2 regions of the Pseudomonas sp. Fl5BN2 genome follow, and region 2 is predicted to be linked to the other one. Evidence: riboswitches for the same ligand, from Rfam matches in the RefSeq annotation. Region 2 holds a riboswitch; the other holds the start of a gene.
The links. A riboswitch is a leader RNA that binds a small molecule or an ion and turns the genes downstream of it on or off. The one in region 2 is predicted to bind cobalamin.

Region 1 (5,518 bases), on a different contig from region 2:
GGTTCGCCCAGCAGCGCATCCAGCGCTACCCCAGCGACACTCAGCAACGCCACACTCATTGACTCACTCCCCAGTAATTCTCATACAACAACTCACTTAATGGCCGCGGCTGTGCCCAGCCCTCCAACACCAGCATTGGTGCAGGGTAAAACTCGGTAACCGGCCCCAGGCACAACACCGCCAAGGGCTTGGCGCCAGCCGGCAACCCCAGCAGGTCGGCCAGGGCCTGCGGCTCGAACAGCGACACCCAGCCCATTCCCAGGCCTTCGCTACGCGCCGCCAGCCAGAGGTTCTGAATCGCACAGGACAGGGAGGCAAGGTCCATTTCCGGCAAGGTTCGACGACCAAAAACATGCCGCTCGCGTCCGTCCATCAATGCCGCGACCAGCACCTCGGCACAGTCATTGATACCTTCGACCTTGAGTTTCATGAACTCGTCGGAACGTTCGCCCAGCGCCTCGGCGGTGCGCACCCGCTCCTCTTCCACCAGTTGCTGGATCTGCCCCCGCAGCAGGCGATCGCTGATACGGATAAAACGCCAAGGCTGCATCAACCCCACACTGGGTGCCTGATGCGCCGCCTCCAGCAGACGCCTCAACAGCTCGGGCGCCACGCTGCCACCGGCAAAATGACGCATGTCGCGCCGCTCGGCGATGGCGCGATAGACCGCCTCGCGCTCCGCCGCAGAAAAACCCTTCTCACTCACCTGCCACACCCTCGACAACCACCGACGTGCCGACAACAGCGTCAATCCCATCCGGAACAAACAAAGCCGCCATCGCCGCCGGATTGGACGGGAAATAGAAGTGCACATAAGAAGCCGTCATCCGCCCATCGCGATACACCGCTTCCGCTCCCCGGCCGCCATTGGGGCTCACACCCCGGGCAATCGGCTCAAGCTCGGTACTGGTCAGGGAATGGTGATAGGTGTGGCCACGCAAGCTGCCCTCCGGCAACTCCACCGCCTGCAGGGCCAGGGCCGCCAGACGCTTCTGCATCACCGCCTCACCGGGCAGCAGCCCCAGCAGTTCGGCACGCCGGCCTTCGACATCGGTCAGGGAATCCAGCAGATACAACATGCCGCCGCACTCGGCGAGCAACGGCTTGCCGGCGCCATGGTGGGCGCGAATGGCGTCCAGCATCGAAGTGTTCTGCGCCAGCGCCTGATGGTGCAATTCGGGGTAACCACCGGGCAGGTACAGACTGTCTGCCTCGGGCAATTCTCGATCATGGATGGGCGAGAAGAAACTCAACTGCGCGCCCATTGCCCGCAACAGGTCCAGGCTCGCACCGTAGGTAAAGGCAAACGCCTCGTCGCGCGCCACGGCGATACGCACACCTTCCAGCAGCGGCTCGCACACTACTGGCGCTGGCGCGGCGAAATCCACCGCCGGCGGCAACGCCACTTCACAGCTACTGGCCAGGGCTTGGGCAGCGGCATCCAGACGCAGGTCCAAGTCGTTCAGCTCGCTGGCTTGCACCAGCCCCAGGTGGCGACTGGGCAGCTCGATACCGGTCTCCCGAGACAAAGCGCCATACCAACGCAAACCTTCGGTAAGGCTGCCCTCAAGCAACTGCGCATGACGCAGGGTACCGACGCGGTTGGCCAGCACCCCGGCGAACGGCAGGTCTGGCTGGTAGCGCGCCAGGCCCAAGGCCAGGGCGCCAAAGGTCTGGGCCATGGCAGTGCCATCGATCACCCCCAGCACCGGCACGCCAAAGTGCCGCGCCAAATCGGCGCTGGAGGGCGTGCCATCAAACAAGCCCATGACCCCTTCGATAAGGATCAGGTCGGCTTCGCCTGCAGCTTCCCAGAGCAGCCGACGACTTTCCTGCTCGCCCACCATCCACATGTCCAACTGATAGACCGGAGCACCGCTGGCACGCTCAAGAATCATCGGATCGAGAAAGTCCGGACCGCATTTGAATACCCGGACCTTGCGCCCCTGATTACGGTGAAGACGGGCAAGCGCTGCGGTCACGGTGGTCTTGCCCTGGCCGGAAGCCGGTGCGGCAATCAATACCGCCGGGCAATGACGAACATCGGTCATGAATTCACACTCACAGCTCAACACCTTTCTGTGCCTTGATACCGGCCTGGAAAGCATGCTTGACCACGCCCATCTCAGTAACGGTATCTGCCAGCTCGATCATCTCCGGCTTGGCCCCGCGCCCTGTCACCACTACGTGCTGCATCGGTGGACGGGCCTGCAGGTCACTGAGCACCTGATCCAAGTCCAGGTAGCCGTGCTTGAGAGCGATGTTCAACTCATCGAGTACCACCAGACCGATGCTCGGGTCGCTCAACAGCTCCTTGGATACCGCCCAGGCAGCCTCAGCCGCGGCGATGTCGCGCTGACGATCCTGGGTTTCCCAGGTAAAGCCCTCGCCCATCACATGAAAGCGTACCTGGTCCGGAAAACGCCGGAAAAACAGCTCTTCGCCAGTGCTGTTACGGCCTTTGATGAACTGCACCACACCGCAATTCATGCCGTGGCCCATGGACCGCGCCAGCATGCCAAAGGCCGAACTGCTCTTGCCTTTGCCATTGCCAGTCAACACCAGCAACAGGCCGCACTCATTGGGTGAGTTGGCAATGCGTTCGTCGATCACGGCTTTTTTTCGCAACATGCGCGCCAGATGGCGCTCGTCACGATCAGGGGAATCACTCATGGGGCAGCTCTCCGTTGGGGCTGGGGAACGGCGGGCAGGAAAAGAAATAGACGGCATAAGCCTGGCATCGCCCACCGTGATGCCGTTGGATGGATCAGGCCGGTCTCCGGGCTCATGAGGGGCATCACTGCCGGACTGCGCACCTTCCCATATCGTCACCGACACAGTGGCACCTGGCGCAGTCTTGACTCATCTACCGTTGCGGGGGCAGCGCCGGATTTGTCGCCGGCTCCATCGCTGGAACAGGCCCTGACCGGCTTCCCTGTTTCACTCTGTCGACCACCGGCCACAGAGCACCTGAAACAAGTCGCGAAGGTTAGAGGGTTGGGGGTGGAGCGTCAATTAAAGCCGGCCGTCGAGTCCACCAGAAAACTGCACTGCATCAACAAACTGACGCCAATCTTGTGCCACACTGATCACAGTGATATCAAATGGCCACAAATCACCCCCCCACTATCCTGCCAGACAACAATAAGGACGGACCCCGATGCAAGGCATGATCATCAGCAACCCGAAACTGGAATTCCTGCGCCCGATGCTGGAACGCTGGTTCGACTGCATTGACCGCTACAACACGATTCGCGGCGATAACGAAACGCCCTACTGGTTCGACGAGCGAGCCAACCTTGGACTGCTCTCCGCGGCCGCCTGGATGGCAGAGATGGTCAGCCTGGAACACAGCCCCAGCAAAAAGCAGCAGGAAGAAGGCGCCCGCAACGCTCGCACCGACCTGTATCTGGCCACCAAGGACGAACGCGCCTATATCCAGGCCACCCAGCGCTGGCCGCGGGTCAACAGCCTGCACTTGACCCAGGCCTTGCTGGACGCTGCCCTTGATGCGAAAAAGATCAGCTACGCCAGCGACCTGAAGCTTGGCTGCCTGTTCGTCGCTCCGCAAAAAGCCCAACACAGCGCCACCCCCGAAGAGCTCCAGGACATGCTCGACGAACTGCAAAAAGAACACTGCTGCGCGGTAGCCTGGTACTTCCCTTACGCCTATCGCAAGCTGCGCAACGAAGCCGGCAACTACCATCCCGGGATCGCGGTATTGTTCAAGGAGTCTCGCTGACCAGGTGGAACCATCGACTGGCTATGCTCCTCTATGACTACGATGTCCATGCACTCATAGGGAAATCAGCATGCTCAAACTTCGACACACCTTGCTTATCGCCATCGCCGCCGGCCTCAGCGCCTGCGGTGAGACCTCCAGCCTGCAGGTCTCGGACGGTACCGGACCGAACCCCAAACTGCCGGAACCCAACCCGACGCTGATCCCCACCGTCAACATCGCCCCGGCCATTGGCTGGCCTCAAGACGGAAAACCCGTGGCAGCGGCCGGCACCCAAGTCAATGCCTTCGCCGAGAACCTCGACCATCCGCGCTGGCTCTACGTATTGCCCAACGGCGATGTACTGGTGGCAGAAACCAATGCACCGCCCAAGCCGGACGACAGCCAGGGCATCCGTGGCTGGATTGCCAGCAAGGTGATGAGCCGCGCCGGCGCCGCCGCACCCAGCGCCAACCGCATCACTCTGCTGCGGGACCTGGATCACGACGGCGTGGCAGAAACCCGTACCGTGCTCCTGGAAAACCTCAACTCACCCTTTGGCATGACCCTGGTGGGCAATGACTTGTATGTAGCCGATACCGACAAGCTGCTGCGCTTCCCCTACCAGGACGGTGACACTCGGATCAGCGCCCCCGGCACCAAGGTGCTCGACCTGCCCGGCGGCACACTCAACCACCACTGGACCAAAAACGTCATCGCCAGCAAGGACGGGAGCAAGCTGTACGTCACCGTGGGCTCCAACAGCAACGTCGGCGAGAACGGCCTGGACAAAGAACAAGGCCGGGCAGCGATCTGGGAAGTGGATCGTGCCAGCGGCGAGCATCGACTGTTCGCCACCGGCCTGCGCAACCCCAACGGCCTGGCCTGGGAACCTGTCAGCGGAGCACTCTGGACCGCGGTGAATGAGCGGGATGAGATCGGCAGCGACCTGGTGCCGGACTACATCACCTCGGTCAAGGACGGCGCCTTCTACGGCTGGCCCTTCAGTTACTACGGGCAGCACGTGGATGTACGGGTCAAACCACAGAACCTCGACCTGGTAGCCAAGGCAATCGCACCGGACTACGCCGTAGGACCCCATACCGCTTCGCTGGGACTGACTTTCGCTGAAGGCAGCAAACTTCCCGCCCCCTTCACCGAGGGAGCCTTCATCGGCCAGCACGGCTCCTGGAACCGCAACCCCCATAGCGGCTACAAGGTGATATTTGTGCCCTTCAGTGCGGGCAAACCCCAGGGACAACCTGTCGATGTACTCAGCGGTTTTCTCAATGCCGATGAAAAAGCCCTGGGCCGCCCGGTAGGAGTCGTGATTGATCAGCAAGGGGCGTTATTGGTCGCCGATGATGTCGGCAACAAGATCTGGCGAGTCTCCGCCGCCAAGGCCCCCTAAGCTCAGCGCTTGCGACACAGAGTCAAGCCGTCGCCCAGAGGCAACAGCGACAGATCGATACGCGGGTCATCCTTCAAGGCGCGATTGAGCGCCTGGATGGCTCGAGTGTCGTCACTGGCAGAATCCAGCTCTAGCACTCTCCCGCTCCATAGGGTGTTATCGAACACGGCAAGCCCTCCCACCCGCAGCAAGCGCAACGCAGCCTCCAGATAAGCGGGATAATTGGCCTTGTCGGCGTCGATGAAGAGCAGATCGAAACACTCCAGCTGTCCCGCCCGCTCCAGACTGGCAAGGGTTTCCAGGGCCGGAGCCAGGCGCAGATCAATGCGCTCACTGAGCCCCGCCTCCTGCCAATAACGGCGTGCAGTGAGGTTGTAGTCACCAGG
Region 2 (5,518 bases):
TCAAGGGCGTCCGCGACGTCACCGACCACACGCAGAAAGAAAACGCCTACTACTAAGGCGTTCGCTGCGAGATAAAAAACGGCGCCCCGTGAGCGCCGTTTTTTTATGCCTGCTGTGCCCAACAAATCGGCCTAGGAGCCGGCTTGCCGGCGAAAGGGCCCTTGAGCCTTGTGCTGCCGGTGAGAACGCGTTCGCTAGCAAGCCAGCTCCTGCAGGGCGTTACCGGGAAGGCATCCAACCCTGTAGGAGCCGGCTTGCCGGCGAAAGGGCCCCTGAGACGTACGCCAATATCGAGATCGCCTTCGCTGGCAAGCCAGCTCCTACGGGAGGTCAGGTGGGCTCAGGGGCGATAGAGGTGCGCATGCCCGGCGCGGTACAGGGAGGATTCGCTAAATGCATCGGTGGCCAAGACCCGGCCCACCAGAATCAGTGCCGTACGCCGGAAGCCCTTGGCGGCGACCCTCTCGACAATGTCCGCGAGGGTGCCCAGCACCCAATCCTGGTCGGGCCAGGTAGCGCGGTGCACCACCGCAATCGGGCAGTCGGCGCCGTAGTGGGGCAGCAGTTCGGCAACGATCTTCTGCAGATGGTTGACCCCAAGATGAATCGCCATGGTCGCTCCATGGGCTGCGAGGCTGGCGAATTCTTCGCCGGCGGGCATCGCGGTCTTGTCGGCATAGCGGGTGAGAATCACGCTCTGAGACACGTCCGGCAATGTCAGCTCGGCCCCCAGCAGTGCGGCGCAGGCGGCGGTGGCGGTGACCCCGGGAATGACTTCGAAGGGAATGTCCAGCTCCCGCAGGTAACGGATCTGCTCGCCGATGGCGCCGTACAGGCTTGGGTCGCCGGAGTGCACCCGGGCCACATCCTGGCCTTGGGCGTGAGCCTCCTTGATCGCTTCGATGATCTGTTCAAGGTGCAGTTCGGCGCTGTTGATCAGTCGCTGCGCACAGTGGCCTTCGAGTACCGCCTCGGGCACCAGGGAGCCGGCATAGATGATCACCGGGCAGCGATGGATCAGACGCTGGCCCTTGACGGTGATCAGTTCCGGATCGCCGGGACCGGCACCGATGAAATAGACAGTCATGGCTGTGTCCTGTGAAAAAAGGGCGGGAGCACGGCTTCAGATGAAGATTGCTCATGATCAAGGGCGGGGATTATCGGGGATTTTACTGGCAAGCGGCCAATGCCAGGGTGGCCTGGGCGTATTTTTGTCGGGGGATCAACAGTTTGGCCGTGCCTGGATGCAGTTGTTCGGCCAGGGCCAGGGCTGCGCTTTCGGCAACGCCGTAGCAGCCGGTACGCTCGAAGGCGATCTGCGAACGATGGCTCAGGCGCAGGGCATAAGGTGCCAGTTGCGTGCTGCTGAAGCAGGTCAGCGGCAGTTCCAACTGTGCGGCCAGTTCCAGCAGGCCGGGCTCGGCCTGTTTCAGGTCGATGCTGGCCAGGGCGAGGACTTGCTGCGAGTCGATGCGATGGGCCTGCAGTACCTGATCGAGCAGCGCGCGCAGCGTGGTCGCCGGGCAGCCTTTCTGGCAACCCAGGCCGACCACCAGCAGGGTCGGCGCTGCGCGCATCTCGATCATGCCGAGTATTGATCCGTGTTCTTGCGCCGGAACAACCAGGCGCTGATCAGGCCCAGGGCCAGCCAGAACGCGGCGTTGGTCAATTGCGAGGCGATCTTGAACTGCGCCTCCAGGGCTTCTGGCGCGAGCATCGAGTGCACTTCAGGCTGGGGCGCACCGATCACGTGAGGCACGGCGATGATGGCCGCGCCCAACAGCTTCAGCAGCCAGTTCTGGGCAAACACGATCAGCGCGATACCGGCGGCGGTGGACGCGGCAGTGCCGACCCACCAGACCTGGCGCTGCACCAGATCGGCGGCGGCGGTCCCTGGCAACTCCGGTGGCAGGCCCAGGGTTGGCGCCAGGCAGAAGGTCGCGTAGCCGGCCAGGCCCCAGAGCAGCCCCTGGGATGTGCGGTTGGGCGCACGCAGGGTGTAGAGGCCGGCGAGCATCAGGGCGAAGCCGACGGCCACCACCAGGTTGCCACCGGTGGTGGACAGCACGCGCTGCCAGCCATCTTCCGGCTCCCAGGCTTGGGCATCGTGGGTGTGGCCGGCCATGGCGCCTTCGGCGTGTTCATGGACTTCGGCGGCTGGGGCCTTCTCAAAGGTTTCCGCCTGCAGGATCAACGGGGCGACCCAGAAGCTTTGCAGCAGGGTCAGCAGCAGGGCGGCCAGGAGCCCGGTGAAACCTGCGGTTTGCGCAATACGCTTGATCATTTCGGCAGGTCTCAGTGGCAAGGGAAAGCAGCGCTGTGACGGGTATCGTGAGCGGCGTTGTGCACCGCTTCGATATGCGAGAAACCGGCGAAATACACCAGGCAGGCACCGAGAATCGAGGCCCCGATGGCGGCCACCAGGCGCTGGCTCAGAGTGGCGGTGCTGCTGGCGGAATGGCTGCTGGTGCTGCTGATGATCGACATGGCGCTTCCCTTTGGAGTGTCAGCGGGGGAGTTGCGCAGCAAAACCCCGCGTGACAGCCACGCAGGGTTTGCAACAGCGCCCGCCCACCGCGGGTTTGTTATTTGTGTGTCGCGGGCCGGTCTCCGGGCTGGCGAGGGGCAGGGCCTGGGCCTTGCCTGCAAGTGTCGCCTTCCCATGCCCAGGGCACAGTGGATCTGACACTTCGCTCGCTTACCGTTGCGGGGGCAGCACCGGACTGGTCACGACTTTGGAGTAAAGCACGTGATTCACCGGTTTCCCGTTTCACCCTGTAAAGGGCACCCGTAACAAGTTGTGTAGGAGATCATGGGCGGGGGAGCGTCGTCAATTGCCAGTCTTTCTCAGTTGTGCCGCGGGTGCAGACACTGGCTGGCCAGCCAAAGGCGCCGGGAGATTGTCGACGCCAGCCAGTCGGCTCCTGCCATGCCCCGGCCCACAAGGGCCGCGGGTATTTGCCTGTGCATTGTCGATTGACCGCCCCCCGCGCTCTGCGTAGCCTTGCGCGTTCGAGGTTCTTCGGCCAGCGGTCGAAGCTAAGAAGGGAACGCGGTCGATGCCGCGGCTGCCCCCGCAACTGTGAAGGGTTTGATTGCTGCAAGGCCACTGCATGGGCGTTCTGGACGCTTGCGGGAAGGCGCAGCAAGCGTCGGTCGCCAGTCCAAGGACTGGCACCGGCAGACCCTCAGCCAGGAGACCTGCCTCGACCCAAGATTCTCACTACAACCGGGCGGGGTGATCCGGTGGCGAATTCTCCGCGCGCCCGATGCTGCGGTCCTCGTCCCGTATGCCCGCCACCTTTGCCAAGGGGCATCCGATGAAAACACTGGCCAAACTTCCTGTCACCATCGTCACCGGCTTCCTTGGTTCGGGTAAGACCACCTTGCTGCGGCACATGCTGGACAACGCCCAGGGTCGGCGCATTGCGGTGATCGTCAACGAGTTCGGCGAGCTGGGCATCGACGGCGAGATCCTCAAGCAGTGTGCCATCGGTTGCACCGAGGAAGAGGCCAGCGGCCGAGTCTACGAACTGGCCAACGGTTGCCTGTGCTGCACCGTGCAGGAAGAATTCTTCCCGGTCATGCGTGAACTGGTGGCGCGCCGTGGCGATCTGGACCACATCCTCATCGAAACCTCCGGCCTGGCCCTGCCCAAGCCCCTGGTACAAGCCTTCCAGTGGCCGGAAATCCGCAGTGCCTGCACCGTGGACGCGGTGATCACCGTGGTCGACAGCCCGGCCGTGGCCGCTGGCACCTTCGCCGCCTTCCCCGATCAAGTGGATGCCCAGCGCAAGCTGGACCCGAACCTGGACCACGAGTCGCCGCTGCATGAGCTGTTCGCCGACCAACTGTCCAGCGCCGACCTGGTGATCCTCAACAAGACCGACCTGATCAATCCTGAAGACCTGGCCCGGGTGCGCCTGGAAGTCGCTGAAGAGCTGCCGCCGGCGGTCAAGGTCATCGAAGCCAGCAGCGGCCGCCTGCCACTGGATGTGTTGTTGGGCCTGGGTGTTGGCTCCGAGGAGCACATCGACAGCCGCCACAGCCACCACGATCACCACCATGATGGCGACGACGATCATGACGACCACGATCACGATGCCTTCGACTCGATCTCCATCGAGCTGCCCCAGGCCGACGAAAGCCTGCTGCTGGATGCCCTGACCCAGCTGGTGGTCAAGCACGGCATCCTCCGGGTCAAAGGTTTTGCCGCGATCCCCAACAAGCCGATGCGCTTGCTGATCCAGGGTGTGGGCACGCGTTTCGACAAGCACTTCGATCGCAAGTGGGGTGCCGACGAAGCCCGGACCACGCGCCTGGTGCTGATCGGCCAGGAACTGGATGCCGTCCAGCTGGAAGCGCAACTGCGCGCTGCCCTTAGCGTCTAAGCCATGCACCTGCTCAGGACCCAGCCCGGCGGATTCGTCTCGGATGACAACATTGCCGACCTTGGCCAAACCCCCGCCGAGCTGGTGATCCTCTGCAGTGGCGATTCCAGTCTGGCGCTGCTGGCGGACGCCGCCGAGCAGCTGCCCGAGGATTTCCCCAGTTTCCGCCTGGCCAACCCGATGCAGGTGCAGAACCACGCCTCGGTGGACCTGTATGTCGAGCAGGTGCTGCAGCACGCCAAGATCATCCTGATTTCCCTGCATGGCGGCATCGCCTATTGGCGCTACGGCGTCGAGCGGTTGGTGGCGCTGTCCCAGCGCGGGGTGCAACTGATCCTGGTGCCGGGAGACGACCGCCCGGACCCGGAACTCAGCGACCTGAGCACGGTGCCGGCCATTGAGCGTGACCGCCTCTGGCATTACCTGCGCCAGGGCGGGCGCGACAATGCCTTGAATTTCTACCGTTGCCTGGCCAGCGGCCTGCCGGGGCGCGACTACTCCTGGAGCGAGCCGCAAAGCCTGCCACGCACGGCGATCTACCACCCGCACAAGAGCCACGCCACCCTGGACGACTGGCAAGCCGATTGGCAGCCCGGACACGCGGTGGCGGCGGTGCTGTTCTACCGCTCGCACCTGCAAGCGGCCAACACCGGCTTCATCGACCTGTTCTGCCAGCGCTTGCAGGCGGCGGGACTCAACCCTTTGCCGCTGGCCGTGGCCAGCCTCAAGGAAGCGGGCTGCCTGAGCCAGGTCGAGGAGTGGCTGGATCAAGCCGCTGCCGGGGTGATCCTCAACACCACCGGCTTTGCCCAGTCCAGCCCCGAAGCCCCGCACCTGCGGCCGTTCCGGCGCAATATCCCGGTGATCCAGGCCATCTGCGCTCAGGATAACGAGCCGGGCTGGCGTGACAGCGAGCAGGGCCTGGGCCCGCGGGACCTGGCCATGCACATCGCCTTGCCGGAACTGGACGGACGGATCATCAGCCGGCCCATCAGCTTCAAGGACCTGGCCTGGCGCAGCGAGCGCAGTCAGTCGGATGTGGTCTGCTATCGGGGCCAGCCCGAGCGCATGGATTTCGTCGCCCAACTAGCCCGTCGCTGGGTCGAGCTGGGGCGCCTGGACAACGG

Region 1: linked by a shared signal. The riboswitch ahead of cobO (cob(I)yrinic acid a,c-diamide adenosyltransferase) and the one ahead of cobW (cobalamin biosynthesis protein CobW) in region 2 are both predicted to bind cobalamin.

The regions. Positions count from the first base shown of each region.
Region 1 covers NZ_JAAARL010000006.1:71,661-77,178, forward strand. Annotated here, with positions in the region: gene cbiB (adenosylcobinamide-phosphate synthase CbiB) at 1-59, opposite strand, end outside; gene bluB (5,6-dimethylbenzimidazole synthase) at 56-706, opposite strand; gene GV819_RS10145 (cobyrinate a,c-diamide synthase) at 699-2,051, opposite strand; gene cobO (cob(I)yrinic acid a,c-diamide adenosyltransferase) at 2,062-2,673, opposite strand; cobalamin riboswitch at 2,754-2,989, opposite strand; gene GV819_RS10155 (hypothetical protein) at 3,161-3,742, shown strand; gene GV819_RS10160 (PQQ-dependent sugar dehydrogenase) at 3,813-5,132, shown strand; gene GV819_RS10165 (O-methyltransferase) at 5,135-5,518, opposite strand, start outside.
Region 2 covers NZ_JAAARL010000014.1:88,905-94,422, reverse strand. Annotated here, with positions in the region: gene nfuA (Fe-S biogenesis protein NfuA) at 1-56, shown strand, start outside; gene cobM (precorrin-4 C(11)-methyltransferase) at 341-1,087, opposite strand; gene GV819_RS20120 (cobalamin biosynthesis protein) at 1,170-1,586, opposite strand; gene GV819_RS20115 (CbtA family protein) at 1,583-2,284, opposite strand; gene GV819_RS20110 (CbtB domain-containing protein) at 2,296-2,487, opposite strand; cobalamin riboswitch at 2,585-2,807, opposite strand; cobalamin riboswitch at 2,999-3,223, shown strand; gene cobW (cobalamin biosynthesis protein CobW) at 3,321-4,391, shown strand; gene cobN (cobaltochelatase subunit CobN) at 4,395-5,518, shown strand, end outside.